3 regions of the Psychromonas ingrahamii 37 genome follow, and region 3 is predicted to be linked to each of the others. Evidence: predicted binding sites of a transcription regulator. Region 3 holds the regulator's gene; each other region holds the start of a gene.
The links. The regulator MetJ, encoded in region 3, represses methionine synthesis genes. The targets are predictions, from matches to a motif close to TAGACGTCTAGACGTCTA.
Positions count from the first base shown of each region.

Region 1: the regulator MetJ is predicted to act here: its motif matches at 3,485-3,502, upstream of metK (methionine adenosyltransferase).
Region 2: the regulator MetJ is predicted to act here: its motif matches at 1,535-1,552, upstream of metN (methionine ABC transporter ATP-binding protein MetN).

Region 1 covers NC_008709.1:3,980,046-3,985,552, reverse strand. Annotated here, with positions in the region: gene PING_RS16650 (DNA polymerase III subunit psi) at 1-367, shown strand, start outside; gene rimI (ribosomal protein S18-alanine N-acetyltransferase) at 485-961, shown strand; gene PING_RS16640 (RNA methyltransferase) at 979-1,722, shown strand; gene PING_RS16635 (SprT family zinc-dependent metalloprotease) at 1,788-2,276, opposite strand; gene metK (methionine adenosyltransferase) at 2,295-3,443, opposite strand; gene PING_RS16625 (hypothetical protein) at 3,661-3,909, shown strand; gene PING_RS16620 (peptidoglycan DD-metalloendopeptidase family protein) at 4,131-5,333, shown strand; gene PING_RS16615 (Rsd/AlgQ family anti-sigma factor) at 5,478-5,507, opposite strand, start outside.
Region 2 covers NC_008709.1:4,355,027-4,360,533, forward strand. Annotated here, with positions in the region: gene PING_RS18270 (methionine ABC transporter permease) at 1-421, opposite strand, end outside; gene metN (methionine ABC transporter ATP-binding protein MetN) at 411-1,445, opposite strand; gene PING_RS18280 (phosphoribosyltransferase) at 2,054-2,617, shown strand; gene PING_RS18285 (acyl carrier protein phosphodiesterase) at 2,661-3,266, opposite strand; gene PING_RS18290 (YSC84-related protein) at 3,405-3,950, opposite strand; gene PING_RS18295 (zinc-binding alcohol dehydrogenase family protein) at 4,854-5,507, shown strand, end outside.
Region 3 covers NC_008709.1:80,010-85,516, reverse strand. Annotated here, with positions in the region: gene ygfZ (tRNA-modifying protein YgfZ) at 401-1,378, shown strand; gene PING_RS00350 (class I adenylate cyclase) at 1,568-4,177, shown strand; gene metJ (met regulon transcriptional regulator MetJ) at 4,261-4,551, shown strand; gene slmA (nucleoid occlusion factor SlmA) at 4,621-5,223, opposite strand; gene dut (dUTP diphosphatase) at 5,258-5,507, opposite strand, start outside.

The DNA of each region.
Region 1 (5,507 bases), 660 kb from region 3:
GGAGATGGGGATAACCCGTTGGCAAGTCCGTAAACCTGATTTGTTCCCTCTTTCTCTAAATTTATGCACTATTGATTTAAGTCATTATAAATTGTTGCTGGTGGCCTCGACAGCCGACTTTGCACACCCTCTTATGCCCAGCATACTCAATGCCTTTAATTTAAAATTAAGCGAAGTATACTGCTGCTCAACGGATCAATTTGAAAACCTGCAGGGACAGTTACCCGAACTTATCTGGTCAACTCTGGGTGAAATTAATCAACCCCATGGTCATAAGTTATTAACATCATCAACCCTTGTACAGTTGGCTGCTGACGCAAATGCAAAAAAGGCATTATGGAAACAGTTTTGTGCTTTTAATCAATAAGAGTGAGCTGCGGGCTACGAGCTACGAGTCACGAGCTCGAAGCTCGAATGCTCGAGGTTCGAAAGCTATGAGTAACGAGTAACGAGTAATGAATACGAAATCAATATGGAAGCAATTATGCCTGCACCTTTAATCATCAATAAAGAAAAATTACAAATAGTGCCCATGGGACTCGCCGATATAGAGGATGTCTTTAACATTGAATCTCGTTGCCATAGCCATCCCTGGTCAAAAAAATTGTTTTTGAGTAATTTTGGCACAAGGTATTTTAGTCATATTTTACTCGCTGACGAGCAGGTAATCGGTTATTTTGTTGCCAGTTCAGTTGCTGGAGAGGTAACTTTAATGAATATTGCTATTGAGCCTGAAGTGCAGGGGCAGGGATTGGGGAATATTTTATTACAGTTTCTAAAAGACTACTCACAAGCAAAGGATGAAGAGGAAGTCTGGTTAGAGGTACGCGCTTCTAATCTTTATGCGCTAAAACTTTATCAAAAACTGGGTTTTGTTGAGCTTGATAGACGTAAAGATTATTATCCTTGTAAAAATGGCAGAGAAGATGCTGTTATTATGTGTTGCTACCTATCACTTTGAAGAACGAGAAATAAATTATGATTTCAAAAAATCAGCTAAAACTTATTCATGCACTTGAGCAAAAAAAACAGCGTAAAAAAAATGGTCTGTTTTTAGTGCAGGGTGAAAAAAATGTGGGTGAATTGTTTAATTCTGATTTTACGGTAAAACAACTTTTTGCAACCAGCAGTTATATCAATAAAAATAGCAGGGCACTTAACGAGTTTGGCCTTGTTAGTCTTACTATTGAAGCCACAGAAGATGAGTTAAAAAAAGCAGGGACTTTAATATCAAATAACAGCGTGCTTGCTGTGGTCGAGTGCAAAATAATGCCGCTTCCACAAATCCAAAAAGATGAATTGATTCTGGTATTGGATCAGGTAGGTGATCCCGGAAACTTAGGGACTATTATTCGTGTTGCCGACTGGTACGGGATTAAACATATTATTTGCAGCCCGGACTGTGCTGATTTTTATAATCCTAAAGTGATCGCTGCCAGTATGGGATCATTTGCACGAGTACAGGTGAGTCACACAGATTTGTCTGAATATCTGAGTCAACAATCAATGGCGATTTATGGGGCTTTTCTGGAAGGGGAAAATATTCATAAAGCAAATTTAAATAAAAGTGCTTTTATTGTGATGGGCAGTGAATCACACGGTATTTCGCCAGAGATTGAAAAATTTATCAGCCATAAAATGACGATCCCCAGTTTTGGAGGTGCGGAGTCATTAAATGTGGCTATGGCAACGGGTATTATTGTCGATAATTTTAAACGTTAAATGGGCTCTGCATCCCTTTTTACATCCAGAGGGCAGAGTCTTCAATCTGGTCATGGCAGCGGGTATTATAACCCCTTAATTTTCAATTCTCCCTGACACTTTTGACACCGGTATTTAAGACCTTTTAAAATTTTGTTATGGCGTCTTATGGTCAGTTGATGGGTGGTGCAATCACATTGATAAGCAAACTGCCTGCCAATAACATCACTAATATTCAATGAATGCGTCGTATCTGCAGGGCAGTTAAAGATGTTTTGCATTACAAATTGCCACTCTTTGCCATGCGGGCGGACTTTTCCATAATATTGATAGGCGACCAGATGGGCAACCTCGTGAGGTACTACCTGTGCAAAAAAATCAGCTGAATTTTGTTTAAACAAGATGGGGTGATATTTGATCAGATTAAGCTGTAAATGTGCGCTACCGGCACTTTTCCCCCGTTGGTTAAACAGGTAAGCTGGGCGTTTGAAAGCACGATCAAAAAAGCACTCGGCCAAAATGAAAAATTTTTCACTTCGGCTAATGAGTGCTTTTTTATCTGCGTCATTTACCATGTTTAATTTAACTAAGCGCTAAAATGCGCCCGCTTTTAACGCTTCAACTTTATCTAAGGCTTCCCATGGGAATTCATTACGACCAAAGTGCCCATAAGCGGCTGTTGATTGGTAAATGGGCTGAATAAGATTCAACATCTCGATCAGTCCATAAGGACGTAAGTCAAAATGCTCACGAATCAATTGGATGATTAAATCTTTTTTTACTTTTTCTGTGCCGAATGTTTCGACACTGATCGAGGTTGGCTCTGCAACACCTATGGCATAAGAAACCTGAATTTCACAACGATCAGCAAGACCCGCTGCAACGATGTTTTTTGCCACATAACGGGCTGCATATGCCGCGCTGCGGTCAACTTTTGAGGGATCTTTACCGGAGAATGCACCACCACCATGGCGTGCTGAACCACCATAAGTATCAACAATAATTTTACGCCCGGTAAGGCCACAATCACCAACAGGTCCGCCAATGACGAAGCGGCCCGTTGGATTAATAAAGTATTTGGTGCGCTCAGAAAGCCACTCGGCGGGTAATACGGGTTTGATTATCTCTTCCATTACCGCTTCAACTAAATCTTCTTGTTTGATATCTTCTGAGTGTTGAGTGGAAAGGACGACCGCATCAATACCAACAATTTTGCCATGATCATAAGCAAAGGTCACCTGACTTTTAGCGTCGGGGCGTAACCATGGAAGCGTCTTATTTTTACGCACTTTTGCTTGTCGTTTAACCAGGTGGTGCGCATAAGTAATAGGTGCCGGCATAAAAACGTCTGTTTCATTCGTGGCATAACCGAACATTAAACCTTGGTCTCCAGCGCCCTGCTCGCGAGGATCACTACGGTCAACACCCTGATTAATGTCTGGCGATTGTTTGCCTATTACATTTAAAATGGCGCATGAGTCAGCGTCAAAGCCCATTTCTGAACTGGTGTAACCTATGTTGCGTACGGTATTACGGGTGATCTCTTCGATATCAACCCAGGCATCAGTGGTGATTTCACCACCAACCATTACCATGCCGGTTTTTACATAAGTCTCACAAGCAACACGTGCTTTTTTATCTTGTTTTAAAATTGCATCAAGTACCGCATCGGAAATTTGATCGGCGATTTTATCGGGATGACCTTCAGAGACGGATTCTGAAGTAAATAAGTCACGTGACATGTGAGCTCCTAACTGGTTACAAGGTAAATTTTTTGGATGTTTTTACATCTAGACGTCTATCTTACATTTTTTTGTGATGGAAAACACCTTAATTATTTAAGCAATCCGCATAAAAAATGAAAAATAAGAGTTGTTTTTTATAAATAAAATAAAAAACTGATATACTTTATTATTTTATTTTGATTGATCACTTTCCCTGTATGAGTTGTATTAAGTTATGCCATTGTTATTACGTTTAAAGGCGTTTTTTAAAGCGTCCATTGCCGTTGTGAATATTCTTCCCCGGAAACATTTTGTCGCCTTGATTCTATTATCTATCTTTCTGCTTGTTGTGTCCTTGGTTCCTGTGCCGCCAAAAACTCCAAAAAAAATTTACCACTCATTAGAACTACCCGATAGAGTTGTTGTCGAAGATAAGCATGCGGCTACCGACCCTGCTGTTATAATAAAAAACGAATTAAAATGAGATCTATTTTTTTTATAAAAAAATAAAAAACTTGGTATACTTCTCCGTTTTATTTTCATTACTCCCTTTCCCTGCTTGAGTTGTACTAAGTTATGCTATTTTTGTTACCTTTAAAGGCGTTTTTTAAAGCGTCTATCGCCGTTGTGAATAATCTTCCCCGGAAACATTTTTTCGCTTTGATTTTATTATTTGTATTTCTTTTGGTTATTTCCCTGGTTCCCATGCAGCCGAAAACCAAAAAAACAATTTACCGCTCATTAGAACTACCTGAGGGAGTTGTTGTTAAAGATGAGCATGCGGCTGCCGAACCGCTTGCTGCAATAAAAGATGAATATGCAAAAGTATTTCCTGATTTTTCGGGAAACAAAGAAGTTGAATTTGAGGTTAACGATGGTGACTCTCTCAGCAATATTTTTGAAAAAGAGAGCTTGTCGGCAGGTGCATTACAGCTTTTGTTAGATGCCGATAAAGAACATCTGCGCTTAGCCAACCTAATCCCAGGGCAAAGGATTAAGTTATTGATTGGTCCTGACAACAATCTGCTCTCCTTAAAAGTATTTTTGGATCTTGCCAATACGTTAACCTTTACTCTGAAAGAGGATCAATATGATGCACTTTTGGAAACTAAAGCGGGGAAATGGCGCGAAAGTTTATACCAAGGTCGTATCATAGGAAGCTTCTATAAGACAGCCAAAGCTTCAGGTCTTACGGCGGCGCAGATTCAACAAGTATCAGCGACTCTGCAGGATAAAATTAACTTTAACCGTCTTTATGCTGGAGATACTTTCCGTGTGTTAGTGTCAAAACAATATATTGATGGACAATATAGTTCAGAAAGTGACGTATTGGCTATTTTGATTAAAAACAGGAATAAAACTTATACCGCTTTTCTGCATGAAGACGGGCGTTATTATGATAAAAATAGGCAAGGCTTAAGTAAAGCTTATCGACGCTTTCCTGTGAATGGAAAGTTCCGCATCAGTTCTAACTTTAATCGAAAACGTTTACATCCAATCACCAAAAGAGTAAGTCCCCATAACGGTACTGATTTTGCTGTATCAACGGGCACAAAAGTTTATAGCATTGGTGATGGTGTTGTTTTGCGGGCAGGTTATCATCCCGCAGCTGGCAATTATATTGTTATGCAGCATAGCCGGAAATACACCACACGTTATTTGCATTTAAGTAAAATTTTGGTTCGTAAAGGGCAGAGAGTAGAAAGGGGCGCTGTGATAGCTAGAAGTGGTAATACCGGGCGTTCAACCGGGGCGCATCTGCATTATGAATTTCAAATAAATAATCGCCCGGTAGATGCAATGAAAGTGTCGTTACCTCTTTCAACAGCAGTCTCTAAAAAAGAGGAGCGTGCTTTTGATAAAAGACGCGATCTTTACCTGCAGGAGATGGGCATTAATAATATCTAAGATAGATATGATAGGAGTAATAATAGCGCTGAGTATTAAGTTAATAGCGCTATTATTATTGATGCCGGTGTATTTGACTCAGGCAGTGTCATTTCGCTGCCTATTTTTAACACTCTGACTAAAAACACATAAATATATTATTTTTTATGCCAATGTATGGTGCAGGTGTACAAC
Region 2 (5,507 bases), 280 kb from region 3:
GTTTTGCACCCATCGCCTGTGCAGCCTCGACCAATCCTGAGGGTACTTCTAATAACGCCCCCTCAACAAGACGTGCAATAAACGGAATAGCGCCAATAGTCAGGGGTACAATAGCCGCTGCGGTTCCTATTGTGGTCCCCACAACAAAGCGCGTAAAAGGAATAATCGCCACCAACAAAATAATAAAGGGAATAGAGCGACCAATATTGACCACAATACCCAATATTTTATTAAGCAAATCGTGTTCAAGTAATCCGTTTTTTTTGCTTAAGTGCAATACAATACCCACCGGAATGCCAACAACAAATCCTAGAAACCCGGAAGCGAACACCATCGCAACCGTTTCACCTAACGCTTCGAGTAATAATTGCAGAAGACCTTCATGCTCCCCCCACCAACTCGACATTAAATCAAATGACATAACCTAACACCTCAACTTCTACATTATGTTCTTTTAGAAAAGCAATCGCTTTTAAAGCCGCTTCTTCCGTGCCAAAAAACTCAGCTAACATCAGGCCAAATTTAACCCCGCCAACATAGTCCATATTGGAGCTGATAATACTGATATCTATATTAAACTGCCGTGCCAACTGGCTGATTACAGGGGTATCAACCGATGCGCCGGTAAACTCTAAACGCACCAATGGAAAACTGTTTTCAACTCTACTAGTCAATAAGCGAGCACTATAATCAGCTGGAATAGTAAGGTCCAGCGTAGAACGTATAAACTGACGTGCCAATTCTGTTTTAGGATGTGCGAAAATATCACCAACAAGTCCTTGTTCAACCATTTTACCATCACCAATAATAGCAACTTGTGCACAGATACCTTTGACGACGGCCATTTCATGGGTGATTAATAAAATGGTCAAATTTAATTCACGGTTAATCTTGCGCAGCAGCTCTAAAATAGATTGCGTGGTTGCAGGATCCAATGAGCTCGTCGCTTCATCACACAATAAAACCAGAGGATCGGACGCAAGTGCACGTGCTATTGCCACACGTTGTTTTTGTCCTCCACTTAAATTAGCGGGATAGGTATCCCTTTTGTCGGTTAGACCAACAAGCTCCAACAAACCATTGACTTTATCTTTAATTTTATTTTTATTAACAGCCGCTAATTCAAGGGGCAGCGCCACGTTATCAAAAACGGTTCGCGAAGATAACAGGTTAAAATGTTGAAAAATCATGCCAATTTTACGGCGCGTTAAAGTTAACTCCTGCGTTGACAGTTGAGTAAGATCAACGCCATCAAGAATGATATTGCCACTTGACGGGCGTTCTAATAAATTAACACAGCGAATTAAAGTACTCTTACCCGCACCGGAGGAGCCTATAACACCAAAAATACTGCCCTGCTCGATAGAGAGGTTAATATTACTGAGTGCATGGATTGCTCTCCCTGCTTGATAGAATACTTTATTAACTTTTTTTATCTGGATCATCAAATTTCCTGAATTTAACGGTGAGTGACCTACATTTTTCTATTTACACTATGCGGAAAGCAGATGAAAGCGAAATACCGCCGAACACTAAGCCGTATAGACGTCTAAGTCAATATTTTCTTATGATCCCTTCGATTATTATTACCATCAACAAACCAAGCGATCAGTCATTAAAACACTCTTTGCATAGCTTAAATAATCCATAGTGAAAAAAAAGGCTGTCTCACTTTGTCTTTTACAGTAAATTAGTTAACATGAAATTTTTAATTTTCTTGTTAAAACAGCGTACTAAGTACTCTACATAAATTTCCTCGCATTTTTGAGCAGTTTACTCAATAAAGACGCTTTTTAAGATCAGAAAACTTTCGAGTGAGTACCTTACATAACCTGAATTCAGGATATGTAAGGTCTTGGATACCCCAGAGCATCAAACTGAATATGTTTGAAAAACCATTTATTTCATCTGATAAAGAGGTCTCTGTCTGTGGGTCCGCTCGTTGATAATGCTAGTTTTATGTAAAAAAATGCAATAAACAGGATCCAGGTTATTGTTATTTTTTCCTGTTGCTCTAAACTTTGCGCAAAAATTCACTCGCAGAGGTTATTAAATGTCCAGCAAAGTATATATTACTGCCCAACAACTACTTGAAGACTCATTTCGTCTTGCCGCACAAGTCTATGATAGCGGTTTTCGTCCACAATTTATTGTTGGTATTTGGCGAGGAGGAGCACCTATTGGTATTGCAGTACAGGAATACTTTGATTATAAAAAAGTAGATACCGACCATATTGCAGTGCGTACCTCTTCCTATTATGGTATTGGCAAACAAAGTAAAACCATAAAAGTTCATGGCCTGCATTATATTATTGAAAATGCCAATGCTGATGATGGCTTATTAATTGTTGATGACGTATTTGACTCAGGCAGAAGTGTGGTGGCATTAGTTGAAAGACTAACAGCAGAAATGCGCTTAAATATGCCAACCGATGTACGCATTGCCACGCCCTATTACAAACCTAAAAATAAAACCGTTGCCATAGTACCTGATTATTTTATCCATGAATCAGAAGAGTGGTTAGTGTTTCCCCATGAAGTTTCAGGTTTAAGCATTGAAGAAATCGTTTCCGGTAAAAGTGATTTTGAAAATATTAAGCATTTATTCACCGAATGAATCTGATTTTCCGCTATAAATAACACTTTATTTATATAAAGTATTATTTATAGCCCTCGTAAGTAATATAACCAGCTGTTTTATCCAATAAATCTGAATATAACTCAAAGAATATTTCCGATAGCGCCGCATAATGCTTAACTAAGGTTTCACCGGTTAAAGCTAATGGTGCCATTCTTATACTGCGTAAAGACATAGACTCCAGCGCATACTGAATATTATCGACTTTTTGGTAAGACTCAAGCCACTTTTGCTGCCAAACTAATGTTGATGTTTTTTTAAAACGCTCTGGAAATGTATTTATTTCGCGGGCAGATTCCAATTCAATTTGTAACTGCGCTTGCTGGCAAAAGTCGTTTAATGATGAATGATGAAATTGAGACCAATGCTTAGCCAGAAAATGATCCCAAAACATATCTAAAGCAATCGGTGCGTAACGACGCAACTCTTTAGCAAACAAGGGTTTTGCTAATTTAACCAATTGATGCCTGTCAGTATAACTATCAACAAAACGATGCAGACGAATTCCCTGCACAATATCACTATTAAATTTTCCGCTGGGGTTTCCTTTAATAAAATCGCCCAAAAAATTCCCTACGAAGCTGGTCCCGGTATGCTCCGCAATATGTAAGTGTGCAAGAAAATTCATGTTAAAACCTATAAAGTACGACAATTAAGCCTAATTTATAGCCCCTGTTAAAGAAAGTAAAACAATAAAAAGGGGAGAATTAAGATCAGCAGAATAACCGCTGAATGACAACTAGCTCTGCCCCTTATTTAAAAATTATTAATCAGCTTTAAAGTTAAATTTTTGCCCGGCAATACTCGCTTCATACATCAAACCACCTTTAGCCAAGGTGAAGACCGCGAAACCACCGACATAATTTGCTTTGCTCTGCTGCTTGCCTAGCGCAGCTCCTGTGCCAGTACTGCCTGCTTGGGCCGACGTCCCAAAAGTCAGCGCTACCGCGCTTGCCTGAGCGCCAAATTCAAAGCTGCCGGCGGTAAAAGCATCATAGGCCCGTTTATCCTGTAAGAAAATGATTTGACTGAAGGCTTGACCGCCCAACTGAAAACCCAAACTGATTTGTATCATATTCACACTGCCCGTCGGCCGTCCGCCTGAGTAGACTTGCCCCTCACCATAGGCACCGCCAAGACCAATACCGCCTTTACCTATAGTAGGGAAAACGGCATAACCATAAGCATTATCAAAAAAATCAGCTGTGCTTGGCGAACGTTGAAACTGCTCTATTGTTGTTTGATACTGATCTGCGGCAACCTGAAAACTCAAGAGTAAACCACCGGCACAAAGTGCTAACCATTTTTTCATTTTATAGATCCTTGATTATTTGAGGATAAGTAAAGTATTAATAACAAATTTTCTAATCACTTATGCTGGTTGCAATAAATACTAGCCAGACCTAAAACAATATTTTAGTATCGATATGGGTATTGGTATGGTCATAAATATTGGCATAGGTATTGGTATCGGCATAGATATTAGTGTTGATTTTATTTGGTTCATTATCTCCCCTGCCCCTGTATATAGGTTATGGAAAACTGCGATTAACTCCCTACAGACAGAAAGAATGCAAGTCTAATATAGTTCATTCTGTTTAATTCTGCGTAGAATTTAATGCCTTCTTGTGTTGCGGATTAGCAGATATTACGATGTTTTAATGATGCAGAGTAGGCAGTTAAAAAACTATTTAACTGTTTAAAGGAAAATATTGAAGGGAATATATTTAAAAGGGTAATCGAGCCGCTGCTCAATCACACCCAAACGGAAGCTTCTAGTATAATAATCCCTGCAGTGACTGAAAACATGATAAATATTCCTGCTATTTCACGGCTAATGGTAACTATTTTCTGTTTCATAAAAACACTCTAAAAATGTGACTTGGATCTACATTATATTGTTTTTTAAATTTAAAATCAATAATTATGAGACATAAATCACACTTTACAATCATTCATACAAGCATCCTGTAGAAGAAATATCCGTCAACCAGCTGGCAAAAATGAGTGCCAAATAAGATCCCTCTACTATCATCATGATTTTCATGTGAGCTAGCGCGCAGCAGAGAGAAACCTGCTATGCTGCTTTATTTGCACATTTCAGGCGGACAGCTTAACGCTGTTAATATATACCCAAGTAGTTTGGATATATAGCCAAACGACTGGATATGCATCCTCAAATAGCTTGGCAATATAACTAAAAAAGGAAGTCTATATGAAAGCAGTTGCTTACCAAAATTCACAACCTATTACCCATCCTCAGGCTTTAATTGATGTCGACCTTCCAAAGCCGGTCGCCAGTGGCACTGATATATTAGTCAATGTTGAAGCTATTTCAGTGAATCCCGTCGATACCAAAGTTCGCAATAACGTCACTCCAACCGATCAGCAGTACAAGATATTAGGTTGGGATGCAGTTGGCACGATTGTCTCTATTGGTGAGCAGGTAACCTTATTTAAACCCGGCGATAAAGTTTGGTATGCAGGTGCAATCAACCGCCAGGGTGCAAATTGTGAATACCATCTGGTTGATCAAAGAATTGTTGCCTTGGCCCCCAAAAGTTTATCCTGCCGCGAAGCAGCCGCTATGCCGCTGACTTCAATTACAGCATGGGAAATATTATTTGATCGCTTTAATCTTAATAGTGAGAGTAAAGGAACACTATTAATTATTGGCGCAGCCGGCGGTGTGGGCTCAATCATGATTCAACTTGCAAAACAGCTCACCAATCTAACTGTTATTGCCACAGCATCAAGACCGGAAACACAAAGTTGGGTTAGGGAGTTAGGTGCCGACCATGTGATTAATCACCGTCAGGATTTAGAACAGGAACTGCTGTCAATTGGTCTGGACAATGTAAATTACATT
Region 3 (5,507 bases):
GGTACTTCAAAATGCAAAGTCAGCAAGAAAAATTGTGCTGAGATGCTAGGCATAAAATTGAAGTATAGTTATTCTACATAGCGATTTTATAACAACGCAGATTGGCACAATTTTCCTTGCCCTAAGGGTCGCAAGGTCAAAAACCAGCGCTGCGTTGCACCAATCGAAAAGGGAATAACCATTACCTCATGTTGCGTCTTGGTCTGATCGAAGACCTTGCGCCTGACAAAGCATGTTGAAGTAACATGGGTATAAATACCCAAATTACTTGAAAATGCATCTTCAAGTAATTTAGGTATACATCATAACAATAATAAATTATTAACAGCAACTACTGACAAATTATGTTGTGAGCTATACCATAGTAAAATATCATAACCGTATAGAGATGAGGCATAAAATGTTTAAACTTAGTCAACTCAATAATATTAGCCAGCTGCCCGACTTAGTCCTATGCCCGCTAACTAGCTGGGACTTACTTAGCGTAACAGGTGAAGATCGTATCACCTTCTTACAAGGACAGCTCACATGTGATTTGACGATTTTAAAACCAGGAGAGCAAACACTGGCCGCGCAGTGTAACCCGCAGGGAAAAGTTTGGAGTATTTTTCGAGTTGTTGTCTTAAATGATAGAATTTTACTCATTCAGCCGAAATCAGTAACGGCAAAACAGCTACCTGAATTACAAAAATACGCGACCTTTTCGAAAGTTGAAATAAAAAAAGAAACTGAATACCAATTATTGGGTTTAGCCGGCTGCAAATCTGCTGCAAATATTGCTAAGAATTTCAATATATCAGCCACTCATGAAGAGAGTCACCTGCTAGATGATGATCAGGGCGTTATCATCAAACAACCCTATCCATCATTACGTTATTTGATGATTGTAAAAAACCAGCAAGCAACACAGTTAACTGAAGACCTAAAAGATCAGGCCAGTGTTTATGATGATAGTTTATGGAATGCGATGAATATTGCTGCAGGCATCGCCTTTATCGAGGAAGAAACATCTGGATTGTTTATTCCTCAAATGCTCAATCTACAGGCTCTTAATGGTATCAGTTTCACTAAAGGTTGTTATATTGGTCAAGAAACCATTGCTCGGACAAAATACAGAGGAGCAAACAAACGGGCACTCTTTATTCTCACTGGCCGAGCAACTGAAGCGCCCAAAGCAGGACAAAATGTAAAAGTTTTATTAAACAATAATTGGAAGCGTGTTGGTACTATCATATCCGGATGCCAATACGGCGATGGACATATCGAAGTATTAGCCATTTTGCCAAAAAACAGTGAGTCAGAGAGTGTTTATCAAATACAAGGTATAGAAGGTTCAACCCTTTATTATGCCCCTCTACCCTATCAAATAGACGATTAATAACTCAGCTAAAACGCACAACAGGTAAGAAATATGTTTTTTTATTACTGTTGTGCGTTTACTTCTTAAGCCTTACCCACAAGCTAATTGACTTTAAATTGCTATTGTGTATAAAAAATTGATATTTACCACCGCACTAAAAAATGCTAAGCTTATCACACTTTCATTTACTCCCTTGTTCATTGATTGATGAAATGGGTAGCAGGCTCTCTGTTGAATCCAGAAATAAAAAGATTACGTGATAAAGCTGACGAATTAACTCGCCTGCGAATACAATCAGCTGAATTATTGATGAATGCAGACACTCTTACTGTGTTTCGTACTTTCCCTCTTTTATTGCATTATAATCACCCCAGCCTTCCAGGATATACCAAGGGTGATACTCCCACTGGCATACATCAATTTAATGTCAATAAAAAACAGAAAAAACAACTGGCTGAATTATTTCCCTATCAAGAAGAGCCACAAAAAAAAGCGCAAGCAACTAACTTAATAACAAAACCCACAGACTTGAAAATACAACTTAATAACTTATTATCATTTCAAGATGAACCACAAAAAAAACCTCAGCAAGCAGATCTAATTGGTTTATATGCGATGGGCAGTACAGCCTCAATAGGTCAATCCTCCGAAAGTGATCTGGATATTTGGATTTGTTATCCCCACCAGATGGATAAACAACGTGTCCAACTATTAAAAAATAAATCTTGGTTAATAACCCATTGGGCTGAAGGTTATGGGGTTGAACTTAACTTTTTTTTAATTCCCGATAACAAGTTTCGCATTGATAATAAATCCGATATGACCATGGATGCCTGTGGTACTTCTCAGCATTTATTGTTACTTGATGAATTTTATCGCACTGAACTGCATATCGCTGGAAAACGCATTTTATGGTGGCAAGTCCCCTTTGAACATGAAAAAAATTACAATGAATATGTGAAAAAGCTCTATGATAACGGTGGATTAAATCCCGATGACTGGCTAGATCTCGGCGGATTTGACCGTATCCCAGCTGAAGAATATTTTGGCGCAACACTTTGGCAACTTTATAAGGGCATAGATACGCCCTATAAAGCAGTATTAAAAACCATTCTTATGGAAGCTTACTCTTGGGAATACCCTAATACTGAACTGATTGCATTATATTATAAAAAACGCTTTCAAGAACAACAGACGGATCTTGAATATCTTGATCCCTATTGCTTAATGTTGGAAAAAGTCACCTCGTATTTAAATAAGATTAACGACTTTAAACGCCTTGAAGTGGTACGCGCTTGTTTTTATCTAAAAACGGAAGAAAATCTTTCAAAAATTTGTACTCTTAATCCTCCAACCTGGCGGCGCCAAGTGTTAACTAAATTTGTTAATCGGTGGGACTGGAATAAGGATCATATTGCAGACTTAGATAATCGAAAAAAATGGAAAGTGAGAGCGGTCAGTAACGCCAAAGATATATTGCTTGATACTTTGATGGCAAGTTACAGCAAATTACTCCGCTTCGCGCGTGATAATAATATTGAAGGTTCAATCAGTGCGGAAGATTTGGGTATACTGTCGCGCAAACTTTATGCTGCACACGAAAGTCTGCCGGGTAAAGTAGACTTAATTAATCCTAAAATATCACCGGATCTATCGGAGCCCGATCTAAGCTTTATTCAAGTGCCTAAGAATAGAAAAAATGCGGCCGGGTGGTACCTGTATAACTGCTCTCTCGACAGCTTTACCCTGATCAACACCCCAACATTAATGTATGCTAAATATATTGCCAAGTTAGTTGCCTGGTGCCATATGAATGGATTGTACGAAGAAGAGACGCAATTACATCTCTATAATCAAGGGTCTGACCTTGTTGATAAAAAACTAAACCAGTTTATTCAAGATCTTTACTCTGTTTTTCCTATTTATATTCCCAAAGCAAGCAACAATGCATTAAGCCGACCTTGTGAGATTAAACACTTAACCATTTTTCTAAATCTTGAAAGGGATCCTACTCGCCACTGGGAAAGTACCTCTGAAAGTGAAGATGATCAACAGGGGGATATATTTTCTTACGGCGAAGATAAAGAATGTTTAATTGGCAGTATTGACCTTATTTATCGAAACTCCTGGAATGAGGTGCGCACCTTACACTTTAATAGTAATCAATCCGTTATTGATGCCCTTCATACTATTTTGGGGAAAATGCATCAAGGGGCATGTCCTCCGGAGCAAATAGACTTATTTTGTTACAGTTGCCAGTTTCAAGCGCAAATAAGTCAGGCATTTAAATCAAAACTAAATGAATACATACAGTTACGTTTGGATTCTCTTAGTCAGCGATCCGTACAAACATTAAAAACAGGCGAAGAAAATTTTGCCTTTTACTTTGAACAAACTGGCGTTTCAGTACAACATTTAAAAAACCTTGTTGATATTTACAGCCATATCTCCAATAAAAAAGTATCCAATAGTGCCCTTAATTTAAAAAACACCTATTTTGATAAAACAGTCTCCATTATTGGCTCACATATCAGTGAAGGTATCGTTCAGTTCTTTTTTGAAAATTACCATGATGGTTTTAATGTTTATATTGCCAATGCTGATAATGAGATAGAAACACTGCATAGTTTTACGGGCGGTAAAGATGATTTGGTACAAAACGTAAATCGATTTTATGCTTCAAATAACAATGAAATGAACAAACAGGATGACAGAATCAACTTCAACTTACCGCAGTTTTATGAAATTGAATTATCCGACAATAAAGAGCTTATTTTATCGTCATTTACCAGTACAACTAAAGAAAATGAGCCATAGACATCTAGCCCTCTTTACGTATAGATTGCCAAAATAAGCAACAAAAGGTAAAATAACCTTTCTAGTTTTATGGGGTAATAAAGATGTCGACGAAATGGAATGGTGAATATATCAGCCCTTATGCTGAACACGGTAAAAAAAGTGAGCAAGTAAAAAAAATAACAGTCTCTATCCCCACGAAAGTCCTTAAAATATTGACCGACGAGCGCACCCGTCGTCAAGTAAATAACTTGCGCCATGCCACTAACAGTGAGTTATTATGTGAAGCATTCTTACATGCGTACACTGGACAACCGCTGCCGGAAGATGGGGACCTTGATAAAAATCAAGCCACAGGCATTCCGGAAAGCGTTAAAAAGTTAATGAAAAAATAGAAAATTAAACTGTGCAGATGATCAGCCTGCAATTCACTGCTTCTACGCAGTTTAACGCTTTATTTATGATTAACTTTGTTGCAGCTGCCTGTATAAAAATGGCCATTGAGTATTAAAATATTGGGTTGGTTTCTGTTTAAATTGACTACGTACAAATTGGCTCATACGCCCTTCAACGTAAGCAAGTAATAAGTTCGCGACGATAGCCTCGTCAATACTCAGTTTACCGCCATCAAAAATTGCTTTTTCCCTCAGGATCAGTTTAAGTTGTGACTCTAACTTTGAAAAAACATGTTCAATACGGGTCTGCAGGCGCTCATTCTCCCCTAATAAAGCATCCCCGGTTAAAATGCGCGTAATACCCGGATTTTGCTCTGCAAAACCTAATAAAAAATATAATATATGCTCAATACGTACAAATGTTTGTTTTTGCTGTTCTTTAATTAAATTTATTTGCGTAAAAATAGTTGATTCAATGTAATCAATTAACCCTTCGAACATACGCGCTTTACTTGGAAAATGACGATATAACGCGGCTTCCGAAACGCCAACTTCAGCTGCTAATTTTGCAGTTGTAATACGCTGACCAGGTTGACTTTCAAGCATTTTAGCCAATGCGTGTAAAATATCTTCCTTGCGATTTACTTTCTTTTTGGTTGTTTTTGCCAGCATAATCTACAACTTCCTTTGTCGTTTTAAACTAAAATTAATGTTTCCCTGAGTGACCAAATCCACCCTCTCCTCGTTCTGAGCTCTTAAACTCATCAACAATTTCGAATGTTGCCTGTACAACAGGTAAAAAAACCAACTGCGCTAATCGCTCTCCCGGCTCAAGGCGGAAACTTTCTGTGCTGCGATTCCAACAAGAAACCATTAGCGGACCTTGATAATCAGAATCAATTAAACCCACTAAATTTCCCAAAACGATACCATGCTTATGACCCAATCCAGAGCGC